DNA from 3 places in the Candidatus Endoriftia persephonae genome. Region 2 is predicted to be linked to each of the others. Evidence: predicted binding sites of a transcription regulator. Region 2 holds the regulator's gene; each other region holds the start of a gene.
The links. The regulator sigma-54, encoded in region 2, starts transcription at its own class of promoters, with help from an activator protein. The targets are predictions, from matches to a motif close to TGGCANGNTNCNTGCTT.
Positions count from the first base shown of each region.

Region 1 (5,421 bases), 270 kb from region 2:
CTCGAATTCCGGCAGCTCGTCGAGGAACAGCACGCCGTTGTGGGCCAGTGAGATCTCGCCTGGTTTGGGGTTGCTGCCGCCGCCTACCAGGGCCACCGCGGAGGCGGTGTGATGGGGGCTGCGAAATGGACGCTGGCGCCAGTTGCGTGGATCAGGTTCGTTGCCACTGATGGAGTGCAGCGCGGCGGTTTCCAGTGCCTCGGCCTCGGAGAGTGGCGGCAGGATGCCAGCCAGGCGGCTGGCGAGCATCGATTTGCCGGTGCCGGGTGGTCCGATAAACAGCAGTGAGTGGTTGCCGGCGGCGGCAATCTCCAGGGCGCGTTTGGCCTGCGGTTGGCCGATCACCTCGGCGAGATCGGGGTTTGTCGGTTCGATGGTGGTCGGTGGTGCGTCAGGCTTATCTGAAGCGAGCGGCTGTGTCCCTGTGAGGTGGTCGCAGACTGCCAGCAGATGCTCGGCAGGGAAGGCTTGCAGCCCCTCCACCAGCTGTGCCTCAGACAGGTTGGTGCGCGGCAGGATCAGCTGATGCTGTGCCGATCTGGCGGCGATGGCTGCGGGCAGTGTGCCGCGAACTGGCCGCAGCTCGCCGGAGAGGGCTAGTTCGCCGAGAAACTCATACTCTTGCAGAATGTTTTTCGGGAGTTGCCCGGAGGCGGCAAGGATGCCGAGCGCGATCGGCAGGTCGAAGCGGCCGCCCTCCTTGGGCAGGTCGGCGGGGGCTAGGTTGATGGTGATGCGCCGCGCCGGGAACTCGAAGCCGCTGTTGAGCAGCGCGCCACGCACTCGCTCCTTGCTTTCACGCACCGCCATCTCGGGCAGGCCGACGATGGAGAGTGCGGGCAGGCCGTTGGCCAGATGGACCTCGACGGTGACCAGAGGGGCCTGGATGCCAACCTGGGCGCGGCAATAGAGGATGGCCAGTGACATGCCTACCTTCCTTGGTAGTGGGTGGGTGAGGTTAAGGCGCCTCTGAATGAATTTGGGCCGCAAGGCTGCTCGCCCAGCCTCGCTCAGAGGCTCCTAGCTGCGCTTGGTGATCTGCGCTTCCAGCTCCCTGATCTCAGCTTCCAGCCTGCTCAGTTTCTCGCGGGTGCGTGTCAATACTGCGCGCTGTACGTCAAACTCCTCGCGGGTGACCAGATTCATGCGGGTCAGCCCCGCCTCTAGGGTGGTGCGAAGATTCTTCTGCAGGTCCGCCTGCAGGAGCTGAATCCCTCCAGGGACGCTGCCGGCGAGGCGTTCAGCCAGCTCATCGATAAGTTTAGGATCGAACATCCGCACACCTTAGCCCAGCGGGCGTTTTGTTGTCCAGATAGCTGCTTCACTCTCTGGCCTCTAATGCATCAATTTGGTGCGAGGCGGGGATGCGCGCCCTGTCACGGTGCCGCATCTTGGTGCGGCGCATTTTGCGTGATGCGGAGAAAAACTAGAAATAGATGTATAACGTATTGTTTATGATGGTGTTTACTGATTTGGCACGGTTTCTGCTAAAAGTGGCTGTAAGCGGGAACCTCTGGTTTTTTGCGCTGAACAAATACAACTCACTACAAACGGCAAGAGATTTTAGGAGTAGCGAAATGAAGATGAAAAAACTAGCCCTGGCATGCAGTGTTGCGATGATTGCTGCCTCCACCCAGACCCTGGCTGAGACGGAAGTCAGCATGAATGTCGGTGCCACCAGCAACTACATCTGGCGCGGCATGACCCAGACCTCTGACGGCGCCGCCGTCTCCGGTGGCCTGGATGCAGGCTTCGATAGCGGCATCTACCTGGGCACTTGGGCCTCTAATGTCACCGATGGTTTTGAGCTCGACTTCTATGGTGGTTTTGCCGGTGAGGCGGGTGATTTCGGTTACGATCTGGGCGCTATCTACTACATGTATAAAGATGATGCGGATGCGGATTTTGCTGAGGTCTACGCCAACGCCAGCTTCATGTTTGTGAACGCCGGCCTGGCCTACACTGTCTCCGCCGACAACGATCCCTCTGAAGGCGATCTCTACTACTTCGTCGGTGCCAGCTTCGATCTGCCCCAGGATTTCTCGATCGGCGGCACTATCGGTGTCTACGACTACGATGCCGCCGGCAGTGATGACCTGACCCACTATCAGATCGACCTCTCCAAGAGCGCCGGTGACTATGGCGACGTGACCTTCACCCTCTCCGATACCGACGCCACCGCTGGTGCCGATAAGGATATGCGTGCGCTGGTCTCCTGGAGCAAATCCTTCTAAAGCCCCGGTTCAACACAATCAAGGGTGGAGCGCAGCTGCTGCTCCACCCATTGAGGAGAAAACAGCATGAAAATGATTTCTGCAATCATCAAGCCCTTCAAGCTCGATGATGTCCGTGAGGCGCTCTCCGATATAGGCGTCACCGGTATCACTGTGACCGAGGTAAAGGGCTTCGGTCGCCAGAAGGGCCATACCGAACTCTATCGTGGCGCCGAGTATGTCGTCGATTTTCTGCCCAAGATCAAGGTCGAGATTGCGGTGGATGACGGTGTCGTCGATCAGGTACTGGAGGCGATCTCCGGAGCGGCCAAGACCGGCAAGATCGGTGACGGCAAGATCTTTGTGATGCCACTGGAACAGGCAGTGCGAGTGCGTACTGGCGAGACCGGTAGCGAAGCGCTCTAAGACCAACTCTTCTGGAGGAGACAATCGTGGAAGCGATCACACAGCTTAGTTATGCGCTCGATACCTTCTATTTTCTGGTATCTGGTGCACTTGTAATGTGGATGGCAGCAGGCTTCGCCATGCTTGAGGCCGGCCTGGTGCGGGCCAAGAATACTGCCGAGATCCTGACCAAAAACATCACCCTGTTCGCTATTGCCTGCATCATGTACATGCTGGTGGGCTACGGCATCATGTATCCGGATGGCGGCAACGGTTTTATCCCGGCGCTTGATCTGGGATTTATGTTCGGCGGTGACAACAGTGTCGATGATGTGCTGAAGAGCAACGGCGAGACTTACTACTCGGGCATGTCCGACTTCTTTTTTCAGGTGGTATTTGTCGCCACCGCCATGTCGATCGTCTCCGGTGCGGTGGCGGAGCGCATGAAGTTGTGGGCCTTTCTTGCCTTTTCGGTAGTGATGACCGGCTTTATCTACCCACTGCAGGGTTACTGGAAGTGGGGTGGCGGTTTCCTGGATGCCGCTGGCTTCAGTGACTTCGCAGGTTCCGGCGTGGTGCATCTGTGCGGCGCTGCTGCGGCTTTGGCCGGGGTGCTGCTGCTGGGCGCACGTAAGGGTAAGTACACGGCCGATGGGCGGGTCAACGCCATTCCGGGTGCCAACATGCCGATGGCGACCCTGGGTACCTTCATCCTGTGGCTAGGCTGGTTCGGCTTTAATGGTGGCTCTGAGCTGAAGCTCTCCAACATCGAAGAGGCGAATGCGGTGGCTATGGTCTTCGTCAACACCAACGCTGCCGCTGCCGGTGGTGTGATTGCCGCGCTGCTGACTGCACGTGCACTGTTCGGCAAGGCCGATCTGACCATGACGCTCAACGGCGCGCTGGCCGGTCTGGTGGCGATCACCGCTGAACCGCTGACTCCGACTCCGCTGCTGGCGACCATCGTCGGCGCAGTCGGCGGCGTGCTGGTAGTCTTCTCCATCATTTTTATGGACAAGCTGAAGATCGACGATCCGGTGGGTGCCATCTCGGTACACGGTGTGGTCGGTATGTGGGGCCTGCTCGCGGTAGTGCTCTCTAACCCTGATGCGACCCTGGGGGCTCAGTTGTTAGGCCTGGGCACCATTTTCGCCTGGACCTTCGGCGCCTCTTTCATCGTCTGGCTGATCATCAAGCTTGTGATGGGAATCCGTGTCAGTGAGGAGGAGGAGTACGAAGGCGTGGATATCGGCGAGTGTGGTCTGGAGGCCTACCCCGAGTTCACTGGCTCACACGGCGCGGGTCGCTGATCCCGATATTAAATAATTAGACCTCTCTCACTTTCGGGGTGCCATTGGCACCCCTTTTTTTGTGTCAGGCACAGCAGATGCGCTGCTGCAAGCAGGTTCAGTAAGCGATCTTCTGGTTGTTGCTGTCAGTCTCGGTGATAAGCAGCGATTCGGAAATGGTGCAGTTACGACCGTGGTTTTTGGCGTAGTAGAGCGCTTGGTCGGCACGTTCCAGTAGAGTCTCTATGGAGTCCTCCGGGTGTAGGCTGGCAACGCCCACCGAGATAGTGATGCCGGGTAGCTTCTCCTTGGTGCTCTTTCTCACCAGCACCAGTTTGCCGACTGTGCTTCGTATCATCTCCGCCACCTTGATCGCATCCTCAAGTGAGGTATTGGGTAACACCAGGGTGAACTCTTCACCGCCATAACGGGCGGCGATGTCATTCTTCCGCGCCCTCTGTTGCAATGTCTGAGCGACGCGCCGGATTACCTCGTCACCGATCAGGTGACCGAAGCTGTCGTTGAAATGTTTGAAGTGATCGATGTCGAGCATCAGTACTGACAGCGTTGTCTGGCTCTCTATGCTGCTTTCAATGCACTGGCTAAGGCGTTGATTGAGGACCTTCTTGTTATAGAGACCGGTCAGGCTGTCCCGGTGTGCCTCCTCCCGTAGCTGTTCGACCTGATTCCGCAGCTCTGTGGTATTGCGTTCGGCTGACGCTAGGTTGTCCTGTATCTTTTGGTTATTGGAGATCGCCTGGTTGGTGGCCTGCAGTAGAGTGTCGGCGATGCGACGAACGCTGCCAAGGTCGGTCTGCCCCTGTAGTGACTCCATCTGCCCTTCAAGTAGCCGGCCAAAGTCGCTGATGCCATGACAGGCGCTGGAAACTCCTTCCAGCACCTTATAGAGGGTGTCATGCAGGCTGGCGATGTGATCGTCAAGCTGTAGTTCAGTGCCGCCCTCGAAGTGTGTCTCGAAGAACTCCCTGAGCAGGTGGGGATTGAGGCTGCCATGCTTTTCGAGATGTTGATCAAGTGCCTGATTCAGGGTTGGAGTCCGTTGTGCTACGTATTCGTAGGCCACAGCGTAGCAGACCGGGCTGGGCGGAATCTGGTGCTGTTGCAGGAGTTCCATCGCTGCCCGGTTGCGGTTCTGGGCGGTCTCGATAGGGTCGAGAATTTGACAAGGTGATATTTTGTTCATTTTTAATCAGGCTTGGCTGAATTGTCAGTCGGCTGATGATTTCCCAGGCGCGTCAGGATAGGTGATTCTTAGGCACCGCCCCTTAGGGTGATTTTCGGCTGGAGATGCGGCATCTTTAGCCGAAAACATGCCCTCGCCAGGCTGGAAGTGCCGACCTCACCCGGCACGAAGAGGATTTGCGATTCTGTTGGCCACAGAATCACTTCATGAGTATGAAGGCTAGCGGGGTTGTGGGGGGACGTCGTTAATCCCCGATCCGCTTAATATTACCCGCAGAGCCGGTCAGCTCTGTGGCTCGAGTATTTTGCGG
Region 1 covers NZ_CP090569.1:84,442-89,862, forward strand. Annotated here, with positions in the region: gene L0Y14_RS00390 (YifB family Mg chelatase-like AAA ATPase) at 1-927, opposite strand, end outside; gene L0Y14_RS00395 (accessory factor UbiK family protein) at 1,021-1,275, opposite strand; gene L0Y14_RS00400 (TorF family putative porin) at 1,578-2,234, shown strand; gene L0Y14_RS00405 (P-II family nitrogen regulator) at 2,301-2,639, shown strand; gene L0Y14_RS00410 (ammonium transporter) at 2,666-3,928, shown strand; gene L0Y14_RS00415 (GGDEF domain-containing protein) at 4,026-5,111, opposite strand; gene speE (polyamine aminopropyltransferase) at 5,394-5,421, opposite strand, start outside.
Region 1: the regulator sigma-54 is predicted to act here: its motif matches at 1,474-1,490, upstream of L0Y14_RS00400 (TorF family putative porin).

Region 2 (5,421 bases):
CAGTCGCGCTGCTTGAGACACGCGGCTTCACCGCCGAGGATTTCGCCCTGTCGCACCCCGGCGGCAGCCTGGGGCGACGCCTGCTGTTGCACGTTGGCGATATCATGCACCGCGACCAGGCGATCCCGAAGGTGGCCGCCAACGCCAGCCTGCAGCAGGCGCTGATCGAGATGTCAGAGAAGGGGCTTGGCATGACCGCCGTAGTGGATGCCGAGCAACGGCTGATTGGCATCTTCACCGACGGCGATCTGCGACGCACCCTGAACAGACCGCTGAACATCCGCGATACACTGGTGTCGGAGGTGATGACCCCGCACGGTGCCACCGTGCCGGCCGAGATGCTGGCAGCAGAGGCACTGCAGATCATGGATGAGAAGAAAATCAACGGTTTTTTTGTGGTCGACGCTGCCGCGCGACTGATCGGCGCATTCAACATGCACGACCTGCTACGAGCCGGCGTCGTTTAGGGTGCCTCCGGATGAATCTGAGCGAGCAGGATTGTGAGGCTAAATTTTCCGCTGCAAGGCAGAAATTGCAGATAATAGCTGGTCTATTGCCAAGATTCTGCCCCGCAAGGAACGCCCTTGGGGTACAACGCAGCAGCGGGGAACTTGGACCACAAGGCTGCCGCCCATGATTCAGTCAGCGGCTCCCTGAAGGAGAAAACAGGTGCAAGACATTCAGGAAAAGGCGCGCAGGATCAGACTGGTCATCTTCGATGTAGACGGAGTGCTCACCGATGGCAGCCTGTTCCTCGGTGACGACGGCCAGGAGTATAAAGCCTTCAACTCCCGCGACGGCCACGGCATCAAGATGCTGCAGCAGAGCGGCATCGAGATAGGCATCATCACCGGACGCAGCTCCGAGGTGGTGCGCCTGCGAATGCAAAGCCTGGGCATCAAACATGTCTACCAGGGCCAGCTCGACAAGCGCCCCGCCTACCAGGAGCTGCGTGATAAACTCGGCCTCAGCGATGCCGAGATCGCCTATGTCGGAGATGATGTGGTGGATCTGCCGATCATGCGCCTGGTAGGGCTGGCAATCGCGGTCAACGACGCCCACCCGTTTGTCACTCAACACGCCCACTGGCTGACCCCGCATGCCGGCGGTCGCGGCGCGGCACGGGATGTCTGCGAACTGCTGATGGATGCCCAGGGGCATCTACAGCGTGTCCTGCAGAGCTATCTCTGACGTCTTGTGAAATATCCACTGCTCACCAGCCTGCTACTGATCGTCGCACTCGCCGGTTTTGGCTGGTGGCTAAGCAACATCGGCGAACAGGAGAGCCGCCCGGAACAGGCCGAACTCCACTACCCCGACTACTACGCCAGCGATCTGGTCTCTGTCAGATACGACCAGGATGGCCTGCCACAGCATCGTCTGAAAAGCGCAGCGATGCGCCACTTCGCCGATGATGACACTACCGAACTCGAGCACCCCATATTCTGGCAATACGCAGCCGGCGCAGCGCCGTGGAGAGTCACCGCAACCAGCGCCACCCTCTACGGCGATAACAACAAGATCTTCATGCCCGGCGAGGTACAGATCGATCGCGCTGCGGGCAACGGCAAACGCCCCTACCAGATCACTACCAGCGACCTGTGGGCCCATCCCGACAGCGGCTATGTCAGCACCAAACAGCGGGTACAGATTACCAGCCAGGGCGACTGGCTGCGTGGTGTCGGGCTACAAGGGCAACTTCTGGAACCGGTTAAGATCAAGCTACTCTCCGAGGTACGTGGCTATCATGAAATCGATTAACAGCGTGTCACTTCTGCTTCTGCTACTCCTGCTACCGTTGCAGGCCAGGGCACTGAGCGGTGACCGGGAGCAACCGATCTATCTTGAGGCCGACAGCGTGGAAATCGACGAGGCCAGCGGCGTCAGCGTCTACATCGGCAACGTGGTGGTCAGCCAGGGCAGCATGCGTCTGGAGGCCGACAAGATGTGGATCCACCGCCGCCAGGGTGAAACCGAAAAAATCGTCGCCGTCGGCAAGCCGGTGCGCTTCCGCCAGCAGATGGACAAGAGCCACGAAGAGGCCCGCGGCCACGCCCTAAAGATCACCTACTTCATCAAGAAAGATGAGATCTACCTGTTTGACGAAGCAGTACTGCAGCAGGGCAAGGATGAGTTCAGCAGCGACCGCATCACCTACCTGCGCAGCCGCAGCCTGGTCAAGGCCGGCACCAGCGCACAGGGCAAACAGCGGGTCCGGGTGGTGATCGAATCACAAAAGCACGACCAATGACACGCCTCTACGCCGAAAACCTGGCCAAACAGTACCGTGGCCGGCGCGTGGTCGATGATATCTCCCTGGAGGTCGCCAGTGGCGAGGTGGTTGGACTGCTTGGGCCAAACGGTGCTGGCAAGACCACCAGCTTCTACATGATCGTCGGCCTGGTGCCCGCCGACGGTGGGAGTGTTCGCATTAACGGAAAGGATCTCACCGACCTGCCGATGCACACCCGCGCCCGCCTCGGCATCAGTTACCTCGCCCAGGAGCCCTCAGTGTTCCGCCGTCTCTCGGTAGAGGAGAACATCCTTGCCATCCTCGAGAGCCGCAAGGAACTGTCGCGTAGCGCACGCAACAAGCGCTGCGACCAACTGCTGCAGGAGTTCGGCATCACCCACCTGCGCAACAGCCAGGCGATGAGCCTCTCCGGCGGCGAGCGTCGCCGCCTGGAGATCGCCCGCGCGCTCTCCATCAAACCCCGCTTCGTGCTGCTCGACGAGCCCTTCGCCGGCATCGACCCGCTCGCCGTCATCGACATAAAAGCGGTGATCAACCACCTCAAGGAGCGTGATATCGGGGTGCTCATCACCGACCACAATGTGCGCGAAACCCTCGACATCTGCAACCGCGCCTACATCATCAACAACGGCAAGGTGCTCGAAGAGGGCACCCCGGAGGCGATCCTTGAGCACCCCGAGGTGCGCGCCGTCTATCTCGGCGAAAACTTCACCATGTAGCATGGCGCAGGGCCGACCGCACCTCCTTTGCCGGGCCGGTTTACAAATACATGACCCACGGCAACTCTCGATCAAGCCGAGGTTCCACCTACGATTGCTTTTGACTAAAATGAAACCGAAAAGGCACATAAATTGCGTACGAGAACCAACTTGACCATGGATAGATGAAGCAGACACTTCAGCTTCGACTCGGCCAACACCTCACCATGACGCCTCAGCTGCAGCAGGCGATCCGTCTGCTACAGCTCTCCGCGCTCGATCTCAATCAGGAGATACAGGAGGCCCTCGACACCAACCCGATGCTGGAAGCCGAAGAGGAGTTTGAGCAAACCGCCACAGAGCGCAAGGAGAATCCCAGCAGCGAAAGCGCGCAGCAAACTCCGGCGGATGGCAACGACATCAACAACGAACGGGAGGTCAAGACCGACAGCCCCGAGATGCCCGAGGATCTCCCGGTCGACACCGAGTGGAGCGATGTCTACGACAGCTACTCGCCACCAGCTCCCGCCGGCGGCGAGGGCAGCGATACCGACTTCCTCAGCCAGCGCAGCAAATCTGATTCACTGCAGGACCACCTGCTGTGGCAACTCAACCTGACCCGCCTCTGCCCCTCGGACCAGGCGATCGCGCTGACCATCATCGACAGCATCAGCCCCGACGGCTATCTGCAGGCCAGCATCGAGGAGATCCACTCCACGGTCGATCTGGAGGAGGTGACCCTAGAGGATGTGGAGGCAGTGCTGCACCGCGTTCAGGCCTTCGACCCCCCCGGTATCGCCGCCCGCGGCCCGCAGGAGTGCTTGCTGATCCAGCTCGATCAGCTGCCCCCGGAGACTGCCTATCTGGAGCAGGCGATCCAGCTGTGTAGCACACATTTTAAGCTGCTGGCGGCCCAGGACCAGGCGCAGATCAAGCGCAAGATGAAGATCGATGACCATGAATTGTCGGCGATCAACCAGCTGATCCGCTCACTCCACCCGCGCCCCGGCACCCTGATTGCCGATACCGAGCCGGAGTATGTCATCCCAGAGGTGTTTGTCACCAAGCGCAACAACAGCTGGCATGTGGAGCTCAACCCGGAGACCATGCCACGCCTGCGGGTCAACGCCGAATACGCCAAACTGATCCGCCGCGCCGATCAGAGCGACGACAATACCTTCCTGAAGAACCACCTGCAGGAGGCGCGCTGGTTCCTGAAGAGCCTGCTGAGCCGCAACGAAACCATCCTGCGGGTCGCCAGCAAGATCGTCGAATACCAGCAGGCCTTTTTTGAACATGGCGAGGAGGCGATGAAACCGCTGGTGCTGCGCGACATCGCCGAAGCCCTGGAGATGCACGAATCGACCATCTCCCGGGTTACCACCCAGAAATATATGCACACGCCCCGCGGCACCCTGGAGTTCAAATATTTCTTCTCCAGCCATGTCAGTACCAGTGTCGGCGGCGAGTGCTCGGCTACCGCAATACGTGCCATCATTAAGAAACTGGTTGCCGCCGAAACACCCAACAAGCCGCTCAGCGACAACAAGATTGCCACGATACTCAGCGAGCAGGGTATCAATGTCGCCCGCCGCACTGTGGCCAAATACCGCGAATCGATGGGCATACCCCCATCGAATGAGCGAAAGCGTCTGGTGTGACAACCAGACAAATAAGAGGATGCTCCGCATCTCCGGCGCATCCCTCCCGAAACAGGAGTTAATTATGCAAATCAACCTGACCGGTCACCATATCGATATCACCGATTCGATGCGTAACTATGTTGACAGCAAGTTTGAGCGCTTGGAGCGCCATTTCGACAACGTCACCAATGTGCATGTGATCCTCAGCGTAGAGAAACTCAGGCAGAAAGCGGAAGCCACCCTCCACCTCAACGGCGGCAACGTGTTTGCCGACTCGGTCCAAGAGGACATGTACGCGGCCATCGACGCACTGATCGACAAGCTCGACCGACAGGTCATCAAGCATAAAGAGAAGCTGCAAAGCCATCGTGGCAATAACATCAACAAGTACGCTGACGCAGAGCAGCCCTGAACAGGGACAAGGCCAAGATGTTTCCCGAAGGGTTCATCGACCCACAGCGTATCCTGTGCGGCGTCGAAATCAGCAGTAAAAAACGCAGCCTGGAGATGCTTGGCGGGCTATTCGCCGCCACCGATTCCGGGCTTAGCCAGGACATGGTGTTCGATGCCCTGCTACAACGGGAGCGCCTTGGCAGCACGGGGCTGGGGCGGGGCATCGCCCTCCCCCACGCCCGCATGGCACAGATCAAGCGAGCGGTCGGTGCCTTCATCCAGACCACCCAGGGGGTCGACTTCGACGCCATCGACAACCAGCCGGTCGACCTCGCCTTCGCCATGCTGGTACCCGAGGAAGCCACCGAGGAGCATCTACAGCTACTGTCGAAGCTCGCCAGCCTGTTCGGAGATAAGACATTCTGCGATCGTC
Region 2 covers NZ_CP090569.1:3,417,183-3,422,603, forward strand. Annotated here, with positions in the region: gene L0Y14_RS15495 (KpsF/GutQ family sugar-phosphate isomerase) at 1-467, shown strand, start outside; gene kdsC (3-deoxy-manno-octulosonate-8-phosphatase KdsC) at 670-1,191, shown strand; gene lptC (LPS export ABC transporter periplasmic protein LptC) at 1,198-1,761, shown strand; gene lptA (lipopolysaccharide transport periplasmic protein LptA) at 1,766-2,251, shown strand; gene lptB (LPS export ABC transporter ATP-binding protein) at 2,248-2,973, shown strand; gene L0Y14_RS15520 (RNA polymerase factor sigma-54) at 3,138-4,613, shown strand; gene hpf (ribosome hibernation promoting factor) at 4,678-5,007, shown strand; gene ptsN (PTS IIA-like nitrogen regulatory protein PtsN) at 5,025-5,421, shown strand, end outside.

Region 3 (5,421 bases), 1.6 Mb from region 2:
GGCGGAGCCGGTGCCGCTGGTGCGGATTCCGCCACGCTATCCGCGGCGAGCCCTGCTGCGCCGCAGCGAGGGCCATGTGGTGGTGCAGTTCACCATCGACCCCGATGGCGGGGTGAGTGATCCGAAAGTGGTGGAGGCCGAGCCGAAGGGTTTTTTTGAGCAGGCTGCGCTGCGCGCGATTCGCGGTTGGAAGTTCCAGCCCCAGCTGGAAAATGGCGTGGCCGTGGCGCGTTCAGCTACCCAGACAATCCGCTTCTCCCTGAAAAAATGATCAAGCTGTTACTGCTCCCTCTGCTGTTGATCGCCTTCGCCAGCGACGCCTGTGCCAAGGAGCCGCCGCCCGCTCAGCTCGCCTCCCGTCTTACCTACGAATACCTGTTTTTGGTGGAGGCATTGATGCGCCATCAGCGTTACGATGAAGCGGCACTGGAGCTTGAGGGGTTGCTGCAGCGTGTCGCGGGCAATGGCTACGAAACCGCCTTGGTACATCAGAGTTTTGGCTATGTGGAGATCGGTCGGGAGATGTATCCGAGTGCGATTCGCCACTTCAGGGCCGCAGTGGATTCGGCGCAACTGCCCGCGGAGGTGTCGCACCAGCTAAGTTACACGCTGGTCCAGCTGCTGTTTCAGGAGGATGATGCGGCGGCCGCACTGCAGCTCTTGATCCGCTGGATGAAGTTTGAGGCAAAACCTCCGCCCCGCGTCTATCTGCTGAAGGCGCAGATCCACCGTGCCCTGGATCAGATCGAGGCGGCGATCGATGATCTCGAGACGGCAATCCGGCTGAGTGATGATCCCGCAGAACCCTGGTTTCAACTGTTGGTCGGCTTCTATCTCGACGCGAAGAAGACTAAACAGGCGGTTGCCCTATTATCGAAGATGATCGTCCGCTTTCCGGCGACGGCGGCCTACTGGCGGCAATTGGCCGGATTGCAGATGGAACTGGGACGGGAGCGGGATGCGCTGGCGACTCTGGAGCTGGCGCATTCCAGAGGCCAGCTGAAGCAGCGGGAGATCCTCTGGCTGGCACAGCTCTACCTGCATCAAAAGATGCCGCAGCTGGCGGTGCAGCTGCTGGCGACAGGGGTGGCGGAGCAGGACCAGAAGGCACTGGAGCTGCTCGCCCAGGCCTGGGTGCTGGCACGGGAGCCGGAGAAGGCGTTGCCGGTATTCGATGCATTGGCCAAGCTCGATCAGAGTGGCCGCTGGGAGTTGCGCGGCGCGGAACAGCTAGTGGAGCTGGAGCGTTGGGATGAAGCGGCGGAACGCCTGCAACGGGCTGTAAAACAGCTGAAACGACCCAGTTATGACAACTGGGTGCTGCTGGGGGCTGTCTATATCCGCCTGAACAAATTTCCAGAGGCGCAGGCGGCATTCACTCGGGCAGAGCCGTTGGCCAAAGGTGAACCACAGCGTAAGCAGCTGGTGGAGTGGCTGGGCTATCTGGAGCATCAGCTTCAGCGATAGTCGATCCTTGTCCATACTTCACGTTAAGAGGAGACAATGGATGACACGGCCGAATTTCTGACTACCATCGGTGGCGTCCTGCTGTTTGGACTGCTGACTGATTTTCTTGGGCGCCATACCTTCCTGCCCAGAGTGACCCTGTTGCTGTTGTTTGGTCTGTTGATTGGCCATGAGGGGCTGGACCTGATCTCGTCGGTGGTGAGCGAACGTTTCGAGATCATCACTAATATCGCGTTGCTGATGGTGGGGTTCCTGCTGGGGGGGAAGCTCACTGGCGAGTCGCTGAGAAGCTGCGGCAGCCAACTATTCTGGATCTCTGTCAGTGCGGTGGCCGGGACCTGGCTGGCAGTGTTGCTCGGGTTGCTGACAATCGGCGTGCAGCTGGAAGTGGCGATCCTGCTGGCCTGTGTTGCCACCGCCACCGCGCCTGCAGCCACCCTGGATGTTGTTGTCGAAACGGGTTCCAAGGGGCGCTTCGCCAATCTGCTACTGGAGATCGTTGCCATCGATGACGTCTGGGCGCTGATCCTGTTCGCTTTCGGTGTCTCTCTGGTGGCTCTCATGATGGGCAACGAAGAAGGGGCGGCGACGATCCTGTCTGCGTTCTGGCAGATCGGTGGAGCGCTGCTGCTGGGGCTGGCCATCGGTGTGCCGGCGGCCTATCTGAGCGGACGGATACGGCCCGGCCAACCGATGTTGATCGAGGCGTTGGGGCTGGTTTTTCTCTGTGGGGGGATCGCTATCTGGCTCGATCTCTCGTATCTGATTGCCTCGATGGTGATGGGGTCAGTGATTGTCAACCTAGCCCGACATCACGACTATCCATTCCATGCGATCGAGAATGTCGATTCGCCGATGATGGTGATCTTCTTTGTGTTCGCCGGCGCATCGCTCGAACTGAATGCCCTGGTGGGGGTGGGTTTGATTGGTGTGACCTATGTGGTTTGCCGCAGTGCCGGCAAGCTGCTGGGAGCTTGGCTGGGCGCGATTTGGGGTGGCTCAGGAGAGAGGGTAAGACGATGGATGGGGCTTGCGTTGCTGCCCCAGGCGGGTGTTGCAATCGGTATGGCGCTGGTGGCATCGACTCGGTTTCCCGAGCATCGGCAGATGCTGCTTTCGGTAGTGATCGGAACGAGTATTTTTTTTGAACTGATCGGTCCGGTTTTTTCCCGCTGGGCACTTCAAAGAGGAGAGCGGCGGGGATGAATTGCGGGCAAGGGTGCATCTTGTTCAGCCTCTGGAACTGGGTGATATGGCTTATTATTGTGGCAAATACCCTGTTTTTTCTTGGATACATATTGAAACAGTTCGGTAACATATTGAATTAAAAGGATAGAAAAAGCTGGCAATGCTCTTGCATAAGACCTCTGGAATATTCCAACTAACAAAATGCAAGAGGACGTATCGATGAAGTTGACCCCCTTGGCCCTCGCGATCAGCGGGATTGCTGTTCTCCCCCAGGTAGTTGCAGAAGAGGTGGCCGAAAACCTCTCGGAACTGGTGGTGGAGGGTGAGGCACTGTCTTCTCCAGCGCTGTCGGTGATGCCGATGGAGGATGCAAAAAAAGGTATCCCTGCTGACGCGGCTGAGCTGTTGCGCGGGGTAACCGGCGTCAGTGGCGCCCGTATGGGTGGTCATGGCATTGAACCGATCATTCGTGGCCAGAGTCAGAACCGACTCAACATCCTGATGGGCGGCGCCTACATCCATGGTGGCTGTCCCAACCGCATGGATCCGCCCACTGCCTATTCCGCCATCGAGAGCTACGACAGCGTGACCGTGATCAAAGGCTCCCAGACAGTGCTCTACGGGGGAGGTGGCGGCGGTGGCACCGTGCTGTTTGAGCGTGGCGTGCCTGAGTTTGAGGAGGGCGAGCGTTTTAAGGGCAAGGTCGATGTGGGTTTTATGAGCAACTCCAATACCAAGGAGTTGGCTGCGGATCTGGCGGCAGGAGCAGAACAGGGCTATGCCCGCGCTATTGTTGGTTACAAGGATGCCGATAACTATGAAGATGGTGCTGGCAACGAAGTGCGCTCCGCCTACAGCAACAAGTCAGGCAACCTGATTCTCGGCCTGACGCCGAGTTCGGAGACTCGTCTGGAGCTTAATCTCGAGGCGACCCGTGAGGATGATGTGCTGTTCCCTGGTGCCAATATGGACTCCCCCTACAGCGATGCGGACAACATCCGCTTCAAGATTGAGCATCAGCCCGATGCAGGTGTGCTCGCAGGTTTCAAGGTGGAGGCCTACAATTCCGATGTCAAACATTTGATGGACAACTATTCACTGCGCACCCGTACCGCCGCGCGCAATATGAAGACGCCGACCACTTCAGATACCCTGGGTGGCCGCATCAGCGGTGATCTCATGTTGGGCGATAAGACCCTGACTCTGGGTGTTGACTACCAGAAAAACGACCGCGATGCAGAGCGCCTGCAGGGCGCCACCACGGCGCTGACGGATGATCCCTCAGTGGTGCAGTCGATCATGTGGCCGGGTGCCGAACTGAAGCAGACTGGCTTGTTTGCCGAAATCGAGATGCCCGTGGGCAGTGAGGACAGCTTCAAGGCGGGGTTGCGTTACGACAAGGTCGATGCGTCTATCTCCCGCGGTGATGAGAAGCCCGAAGTGAGCACAAGCCCAACTCCCAATGACCTCTATGCCACCTACTACGCTAGCACCTCAGAGAGCAAGAGCGAAAACAATCTAGGTGGTTTCCTGCGTTATGAGCACGCCATTACCATGGGTAAACTCTATGCAGGAGTCAGCCGCAGCGTGCGAACCGCAGATGCCTCTGAACGCTATGTTGCCAGCTGGATTGTGATGATGGGCAATGATACTAGCTGGGTTGGTAACCCGGAGCTTGAGCCGGAAAAAAATCATCAGATTGAGGTTGGAGTTGAGTTGGCCGATGCAGTATGGAGTAGCAGTTTCAGCCTCTACTACAATAAGGTTACCGACTACATTCTGAGGGATTTGGCACGGGCTCAGGATGGCATCCTGGTTAACAACGCCACAGCCACCATCTATCGTAACGTAGATGCCAGCTTTGCCGGTTTTGAGTGGGATGGCACGTATCAGTTTAGTGATCAGTTCTCAGGCAATGCCGGGTTGGCCTATGTACGTGCTGAGAACACGACTGATAACCGCAATATTGCTCAGATCGCACCGCTGGAACTGACCCTGGGCCTCGACTACACCCGCGGTGATTGGGCGTTGGGTGGTCTGGTGCGGGCAAATGCCAAACAGACTCGGGCCGATCTGATCGACGGCAGCGGTCAGGATGTGCAGGAGACCCCCGCCTGGGCGGTGCTCGATCTGAACGGCAGCTACAGCTTCAACGACCGTGCCGATATCCGCTTCGGCATCAACAACGTGTTTGACAAAGAGTATGCCTATCATGTGAACCGGGCCAACCTTGATCCCTTCAGTCCCGAAGCGATTCAGGTGAATGAGCCGGGTCGTGAGGTGTGGGTCAAGGCATCGCTTAAATTCTGAGCGTGTTCTGGCGGAGGTCATCTAGGTGATAAGCCAGGCAGTCATAAGGTAGTGTCCGTCCGGAAACGCCATGTTTGGACGCAGAGAAGCGCAAAGAACGCAGATGTTTATAGATAATATTTGTGATCTCCGCGCTTCTCTGCGTATCGTTTTTACTGTTTCTGGACGGACATTATCTATCGACGAAAGAGAGGTTGTTTTGGGATAGCCAGTCGGTCGATGTGACCGGTTTTTCTTGTGCAGAGGATGGTGGGAAGCAGGTCAAAAGAGATCGACACTACCACTCTCGACATTCTGTTGTGCTACCGCCTTGTTCTGATCCAGCTGTGCGAAGCCCTGCTTGCCATTGTTGATGATTTTCTCCAGGTCGGAGAGACGGGTCTGGAAGTGTTCAATCTGCTGCTCGAAGTCGGACTGCTCGAAATGGAGGGCGATCAGTCCGTTGATGAAAGCCTC
Region 3 covers NZ_CP090569.1:1,431,085-1,436,505, forward strand. Annotated here, with positions in the region: gene L0Y14_RS06545 (energy transducer TonB) at 1-271, shown strand, start outside; gene L0Y14_RS06550 (tetratricopeptide repeat protein) at 268-1,467, shown strand; gene L0Y14_RS06555 (cation:proton antiporter) at 1,504-2,673, shown strand; gene L0Y14_RS06560 (TonB-dependent copper receptor) at 2,875-4,965, shown strand; gene L0Y14_RS06565 (methyl-accepting chemotaxis protein) at 5,227-5,421, opposite strand, start outside.
Region 3: the regulator sigma-54 is predicted to act here: its motif matches at 2,811-2,827, upstream of L0Y14_RS06560 (TonB-dependent copper receptor).